Regions from separate parts of the Paenibacillus sp. FSL R5-0378 genome, predicted to be linked through region 1. Evidence: riboswitches for the same ligand, from Rfam matches in the RefSeq annotation. Region 1 holds a riboswitch; the other holds the start of a gene.

Region 1 (3,815 bases):
CTTGGAATAAGCACCAAGCGGCTCCAAGTGAACGCCTACGACCGGAACAAGGTCCATCTTGCGTTGTTTGTTTTCATTGTCGAGGTAAGGCTGATGCTGGAAAAAGTTAGCGTCGAGCTGTTTCTGGAACGTCTGCACGTTCGGCTGCACATAATCGGAAAACTCCTTGATAACGAGCTTCACGCCCTCTTTTTCAAGCGCAGGCTGGATATGCTTCAAAATTTCGGCATGAGGCTTCGCCGTCGCGCCAACCGTCAGTGTAACCGTTTCGGCTGCAGCCGGTTTGTCCGTGGATTCGCCCGCAGCATCGCTGCTGCTGTTATTCGGCTTGCTGCCGCATGCTGCGAGCACGACAATCAGGGCCAAGGTCAGAAAAGAAACGAGCCATTTTTTCATTGGATAAATCCCCCTTAAATTCATAAGAATAATATGATTTATATTAGAAAGGCAGTGCTTTGATGTTACCTGCCTTGCCTTTCCAGGTCAAATCCGGTGATCCGGATGCATGACTGTGAGCCAAACACGTTGTACGCCTTACTTTCTGGTAAAGTGACGCACCAGCCGGTCGCCCGCCATTTGCAGCAGCTGTACCAGCACGATCATGAAGATGACGGAAATAATCATGACGGTCGTTTCGTAGCGGTAATAACCGTAGCGGATGGCCAAATCGCCGAGACCGCCGCCGCCAACCATCCCCGACATCGCCGTATAGGATACGAGTGTCACGACCGTAATCGTAATTCCGGCCAGCAGGCCTGGTCTTGCTTCGGGCAGCAGCACCCGCGTAATGACCTGCCAGGTCGAAGCGCCCATCGAATGCGCCGCCTCGATTACGCCGCGGTCCACTTCGCGCAGCGATGTTTCGACCAGTCTGGCGAAGAACGGCGCAGCGGCGATCACCAGCGGCGGAATCGTCCCCATCACCCCGAAGGTGACGCCGACGATCGCTTTCGTGACCGGGATCAGGGCGACGATCAGGATGATAAACGGGACCGAACGGAGGATGTTCACGATAAAGGAAATGACCGCATAGACGGCACGCACCCAGCCCGTCGTCGAGCGCGATGCCATAAACAGCAAAATGCCGATCGGAAGACCGAGGATAAAGGTGAACACCGCGGAAGCCCCGAGCATTTTCAGCGTATCCAGGGTGGCTACGCCGATCTCGTTCCAGTCAACCGAGGAAAAATCCAAACCCCACATCAGTTCATCACCTCCACGTCAAGCCCTTGCTCGCTCAGCTTTGCGAGCGTCGCATCGATCTGTTCCCGTCCGCCCTCAAAGCGGACGATCAGCTGCCCGTACGGGGTATCTTTAATGGTGGAAATGGTGCCCTGCAGGATGGCGAAATCCGCACCCGTCTCGCGCACGGTCCGGGACAGGATGGACTCGTACGTTTTGCTGCCGAGAAACGTAATTTTCACAGCCTGCGCCGAACCCGTTCCGGAAGCCTGGGCAGCCAGCTCAAGCGGTTCGCCCTGGCTCTGCTCCCCGCGGACAAAATCCTTGGTCACGGGGTGCTGCGGCTTCAGGAATACGTCCGTGACCGCCCCCTCTTCAACGATGCCGCCTTGATGGATCACGGCCACCCGGTCACAGATGCTCTGGATGACGTGCATCTCATGGGTGATCAGGACGATCGTCAGATTAAACTTCTGGTTAATGTCCAGCAGAAGCTTCAGAATCGAATCCGTCGTCTGCGGATCGAGCGCCGAAGTCGCTTCGTCGCACAGCAGCACCTGCGGATCGCTGGCCAGCGCGCGGGCGATGCCCACCCTCTGCTTCTGGCCTCCCGACAGCTGGGCCGGATATTTATTGCGATGGGCTTCCAGCCCCACCAGCGCGATCAGCTCGTTGACCTTGGCCTCCACCTCCGCCTTGCCCTTACGGGCCAACCGGAGCGGAAAAGCGATGTTGTCATACACCGTCGCCGAGCTAAGCAGATTGAAATGCTGAAAAATCATCCCGATCTTCCGCCGTTCGTTCTGCAGCCGCTGCTTGCTCAGGCCCGTCAGGTTAACGCCGCCTACCCATACTTCTCCGGAGGTCGGGCGTTCCAGCAGGTTCATGCACCGGATCAAGGTGCTCTTCCCTGCGCCCGAGTGGCCGATCACGCCGAAAATTTCTCCTTTATGAATGCTGAGGTTCAGCCCGGACAAAGCCTCCGTCGCCTTTGCCCCTTGGCCGTACCTTTTCGTCAGTTGCTTCAGTTCGATCAACCGAAGGGCCCCCCTCTCTTCCCCCTATCCTACCTGAATAGGGTTCGCTTAATCTATCTAAATGACCAGTCTATTCTATCGAATCCAGGCAAAATAAAAAGCCCCTCTGACAGAATCAGAAAAGGGGCTCCCTTATTTGTAAAAGTCGCTGCCTTCTCATCTGCCAACCCGCAGCTTAAGCTGCAGCTTGTAGGAATTAGCACCATGACATTCAAGTAACGGCGGATGCCGTGCTCAAATCGGTTGCCGGGCTTCATCGGGCCTGTCCCTCCGCCTCTCTCGATAAGAAAAGATTATGAAATTAATGATGACGTGTTTTCATTTTTACAGTATAGATATATTTGCGCACTTTGTCAAAAGGAAATTTGTTGTATCCCTTTAAGGATGCATGCCTTCCTTTTTCCACAGCTTGTTGGCGTAATGAAAGGATGCCGAGAGCGACTTGCATACCATGTCCAGCCCCTGCTTCAGCTCGCTCAAATGCTGGTCCAGATCCTCCAGCTCGACCTTATCCTTAAGACCTTGGTGCCGCTGCCACAAGTCATCCTGCATCTCGGAGTTCATGTAATGAACCTCTGCATTGCGCCGTTTGCGCAGCACGTTCAGGGCGCTCTTGTATTCGTCCTTGATCTCTGACAGCTGCCCGGCCAGGCCTTCATGGGTTTTCATGTAGTGAAACTGCCGGAGCACCGTAAAATAGGAAAAATGCGGTTTGTTCTTCTGCGTGTTCAGATCAAACAGATCATTGAGCACCGTTCCGAGCTTGTCCAGAACGGAAAACACGCGGATAAATCCGTTTTTATAGAAATATACGTACCTGGCGTACTCGGCCTGCTCCTCAATCGTCATGTCATCTACATAACCGGCCTTGACCGATTGACGGAAAAAGGAAGCGGCATACCAGCTCTGCTCCAATTCATCCAGGGAAGACACCAAACCGCGTGTCCATATCTCCAGTTTGCGGTAATCATGGCTGGGATCCTCATTCTTTTCGATCTCGTTCTGGAGCAAATGGATCGTCTCCACCATCGTTTCGATGGCATCTTCGAGCAGCCCGTTATTTTGGCGGGGCATCTCTCCAAGCAGCGTTCGCAGCATCGGCATTCTCTCCCTGATCAGTATTTACGCAAAATAACTGTTCCAGCGTTCATCCACCTTCTTGACGATATCCTCCCGCGGAATCAGTTCATCCGGATACCCGGTTTTCATGCGTGCATCCACTACAATCGGCAGCCGGTACGACAGATGGTGATTTCGCACTTCGGCACCCGCATAGATGTCCGTGGCCGGGTTGAAGCGCGTAAACACCGTCCACAGGAAGGACGTCTGGTCGGCTGCCGTCTGGCGGGCATCGTCCACCAGAAGGACGAGCGGCCATTCGGTTCCCTTCTCCTGCAGCCGCTGCAGCAGGCGCTCCGGCAGCTCCGGCTCGTCCTCGTACCCAGCGCCTGAGACAAGGAGGCATCCTCCGCAGTAAGGAACAATCTGTTCGATCTCCGCAATCGGCCCCTCCTCATAAGCACGCGGCAGCTCGCGAACCGGCTCCCCGATCCCCATCAGCACGGCTTTGCTGCCGTGGTTCAGCTTGCGTCCGGT
Region 2 (3,815 bases), 4.3 Mb from region 1:
GAGCGGATCCGGCTGATCCGCATCCGGTTCCGCCGGCAGCCCGGTAGCCGCAGAAGCGTGGGGTGAACGGTATGCTTCCCCGCGGAGTTACGGATGGTGACCATGCAAAAAGGACGAAGGCTCTAACCGCATGCGGCCGTCTCCTTCGTCCTGTTTTCCATTGCATGATGATGGGGTGATGCGCTGACTTTCAAATCCAGTCTTTTTTCTTGAAAATGACAACCATGCCGAGACCAAGGACGAGCATGATGCCGAGGATCATGAAATAACCGTATTTCCAATGAATTTCCGGAATGTTATCGAAGTTCATGCCATAGATTCCTGTAATGATCGTCAATGGCATGAAGATCACGGTCATGGCCGTAAACACTCTCATGATCTCGTTCGCGCGGTTGGCGATACTTGACTGGTAGGCCTCGCGCAAGTTGCTCATCAGATCGCGGTACGTATCGAATGTTTCGGAAATTTTGACCGCATTTTCGTAAATGTCGCTGAAATATTTTTGCAGCTGATCGTCAATCAGCCGGAGGTCTTTTTTATTTAACGTATTGATGACATCCTTCTGCGGACCCAGCACTTTTTTCAGCCACAGAATCTCGCTTCGCAGACCGATAATTTCGTTCAAATGGGACTTTTTCGTGTGCATGAGAATGTCTTCTTCGAGCTTCTCGATTTTGGCTTCGATCCGGTCGCCGACCACAAAGTAGTTGTCAACCACGAGGTCGATCAGCAGGTACAGAAAACGGTCCGGTCCGCTGACTTCCTGTTCCCACAGGATCGGCTTCAGCGTCCGCAGCTCGTTGATTTTCTGTTTCGTCACCGTAATGATGAAGTGTCTTCCGAGGAAAACGTTCAGTGCGCGCAGAAAAATCTCCTCATCGTCAAACCGGATGCTGTTGACCACGATAAAATAGTGGTTTTCGTAAATTTCGATCTTCGGGCGCTGCTCCTCTTCGCTGAGACAGTCTTCAACCGCCAGATCATGCAGCGAAAACAGCGGCTGCAGCTCCGCGAGGTCGTCGACGTCGGCGTCGATCCAATAAAAGCCGGCCAAAGGTGGGGTTAGTACAGTTTGCAGGTCATCGATCGGAGTAAATACTCCTTCGTTTACCAACCGGATTTTCATATGACTTCACTCCTTGCTCAAGATGTTTGAGCATAGAAAAGAAATCAGCGCTGCCGGTCAGCGGGATTTGGGGGAGTACTGAATAAACGTACGGGCATGAAAACGAAAACTTCCCTCTGCCGGCAAGCTGATCTCAGGTCTATGCAGTTGTGTTTTCCATGCATTCAGCTTCGGGCTCGGGTCGCCTTCCATCTTTCATGTCACCTCAGTCATATCGGGGTATGAAACACTTGTCTAGTATAACGCCGGGTTTTATTCCTTTCAAGAACAAAATGGCGGCCGGCAGGTCCCGATAACAGGGTATGGAAGCGACCTTCGATCGGTGCACGAAATGCTGCCGAAAATGACAAATCCGCGTCTTGACGAAGGGTGGGCTTATGATTTAAAGTAAGGAACAAGACAATGAAAAATTGAATACAGCGAAATCTTATCAAGAGCAGGTGGAGGGACTAGCCCGATGAAACCCGGCAACCGGCGGTATTTACGCACGGTGCTAATTCTTGCAGGAGCATGGCAGCGGCCTTTGGGCGTTGTCTCCTGACAGATGAGAGAGGCGCGGTAATGAGCGTGTAATGACCTTTCTCTTTTGTATGGGAAAGGTCATTTTTGTATACTCGGCTTCTTCTCAAGCTACGATTTTCGCGGTTTTCAGAAAAAAGGAGAGATGATAACGATGCCGATCAAGATTCCCGACACTTTACCGGCGAAAGAAGTTCTTACCCGGGAAAATATTTTCGTCATGGACGATACCAAAGCGTATCACCAGGACATCCGTCCGCTGCGCATCGCGATTCTCAATCTGATGCCGACCAAGGAAACGACAGAAACCCAGCTTCTCCGCCTGCTTGGGAACTCGCCGCTGCAGGTCGACATTGTGCTGCTTCATCCGGGCTCCCATATTTCCAAGAACACGCCTTCGGAGCACCTGAAGTCGTTCTACAAAACGTTCGAGGAAGTGAAGCACCGCCGTTTTGACGGGATGATCATCACCGGGGCGCCGGTCGAAAAAATGGATTTTGAAGACGTGAACTATTGGGATGAGCTCCGCGAAATTATGGACTGGACCAAAACGAACGTCACTTCGACGATGCATATCTGTTGGGCCTCCCAGGCCGGATTGTTCCACCACTACGGCATTCCCAAGTGGGACCTGAAGGAGAAATGCTTCGGCGTATTCCCGCACCGGGTGATGAAGAACAACGTGAAGCTTCTCCGCGGCTTCGACGATGTATTCTATGTACCGCACTCCCGCCACACCGAGGTGCGGCGCGAGGATATCGAGCATGTGGAGGAGCTGGAAATTCTCTCGGAGTCAGAGGAAGCCGGCATTCATATGGTAGCAAGCAAGGACGGCAAGCAGATCTTTGTAGCAGGCCACTCCGAATACGATCCGGATTCGCTGAAATGGGAGTACGAGCGCGATATCGCTAAGGGCATGGACATGAAAATTCCGGTCAACTACTACCCGAACGACGATCCGAATCAGGCTCCGCTTGCCATCTGGCGCTCGCATGCCAACTTATTATTCTCAAATTGGCTGAATTACTATGTATATCAGGAGACTCCTTATGATATCGGGGAGAGTCTTGAAGTCTGGCCGCAAATTTAGTTGACCCTACAGGAGGATACGCATATGGAAAAGGAACCATGGAAAATTGAAAGCAGATTGGCCCAAATCGGCTCCGTTGAAGAACCCGTGACCGGAGCGGTAAACTTCCCGATTTATCAGGCAACCGCCTTCCGCCATCCGAAGCTTGGGCAAAGCACCGGTTTTGATTACGCACGAACCGCCAGCCCGACCCGCAAAGTGCTCGAAGCCGCGGCAGCGAAGCTGGAATCCGGCGACGCCGGCTTTGCCTGCAGCTCAGGCATGGCTGCGCTGCAAACCATCTTCACCCTGTTCAGCCAGGGCGATCATCTGATCGTTTCGCTGGACCTGTACGGTGGTACATACCGCCTGCTGGAAAGAATCCTTTCCAAATACGGGGTTACCGCGACGTATGTCGACACCAACAATCTGGACGAGCTGGAACAGTCCAGACGCCCGAACACGAAAGCGGTGTTTATCGAGACGCCGACGAATCCGCTCATGATGATTACGGACATCGAGGCCGTCTCCAATTGGGCGCACCGCCACGGCTTGCTGTCCATCGTGGACAATACGCTCCTCACGCCGTTCTTCCAGCGTCCGATCGAGCTCGGCGCGGATATCGTCGTGCACAGCGCGACCAAGTATTTGGGCGGACATAACGATGTCCTTGCAGGCCTGATCGTGACCAAGGGCAAAGAGCTGTCCGAGGAAATAGCGTTTCTGCACAATTCCATCGGTGCGGTGCTCGGGCCGACGGATTCCTATCAGCTCATGAAAGGAATGAAAACGCTGGCCCTGCGGATGGAGCGCCATGAAAGCAACGCCACAGCGATGGCCAAGTACCTTCAGACACATCCGGCGGTTGCCGAAGTATTCTATCCGGCGCTTCCGGACCATCCGGGACATGACATCCAAAGCCGGCAGTCCCGGGGGAATACGGGGATCTTCTCCTTTAAAGTGAAGGATGCCCGTTACGTAGAGCCCGTGCTTCGCCACATCCAGCTGATCGCCTTTGCGGAAAGCCTTGGCGGCGTGGAGTCGCTGATGACCTATCCGGCCGTGCAGACGCATGCCGATATACCGGAAGAAATCCGCAAA

What was found. A riboswitch is a leader RNA that binds a small molecule or an ion and turns the genes downstream of it on or off. The one in region 1 is predicted to bind S-adenosylmethionine.
Region 2: another riboswitch for S-adenosylmethionine. It lies ahead of metA (homoserine O-acetyltransferase MetA); the one in region 1 lies ahead of MKY74_RS29825 (methionine ABC transporter ATP-binding protein).

Annotation. Positions count from the first base shown of each region.
Region 1 covers NZ_JBBPAY010000001.1:6,421,674-6,425,488, forward strand. Annotated here, with positions in the region: gene MKY74_RS29815 (MetQ/NlpA family ABC transporter substrate-binding protein) at 1-396, opposite strand, end outside; gene MKY74_RS29820 (methionine ABC transporter permease) at 535-1,203, opposite strand; gene MKY74_RS29825 (methionine ABC transporter ATP-binding protein) at 1,203-2,219, opposite strand; SAM riboswitch class I at 2,373-2,508, opposite strand; gene MKY74_RS29830 (Cthe_2314 family HEPN domain-containing protein) at 2,598-3,317, opposite strand; gene MKY74_RS29835 (UbiD family decarboxylase) at 3,342-3,815, opposite strand, start outside.
Region 2 covers NZ_JBBPAY010000001.1:2,146,907-2,150,721, forward strand. Annotated here, with positions in the region: gene MKY74_RS10145 (HRDC domain-containing protein) at 1-66, shown strand, start outside; gene corA (magnesium/cobalt transporter CorA) at 191-1,126, opposite strand; SAM riboswitch class I at 1,551-1,677, shown strand; gene metA (homoserine O-acetyltransferase MetA) at 1,800-2,735, shown strand; gene MKY74_RS10160 (PLP-dependent transferase) at 2,760-3,815, shown strand, end outside.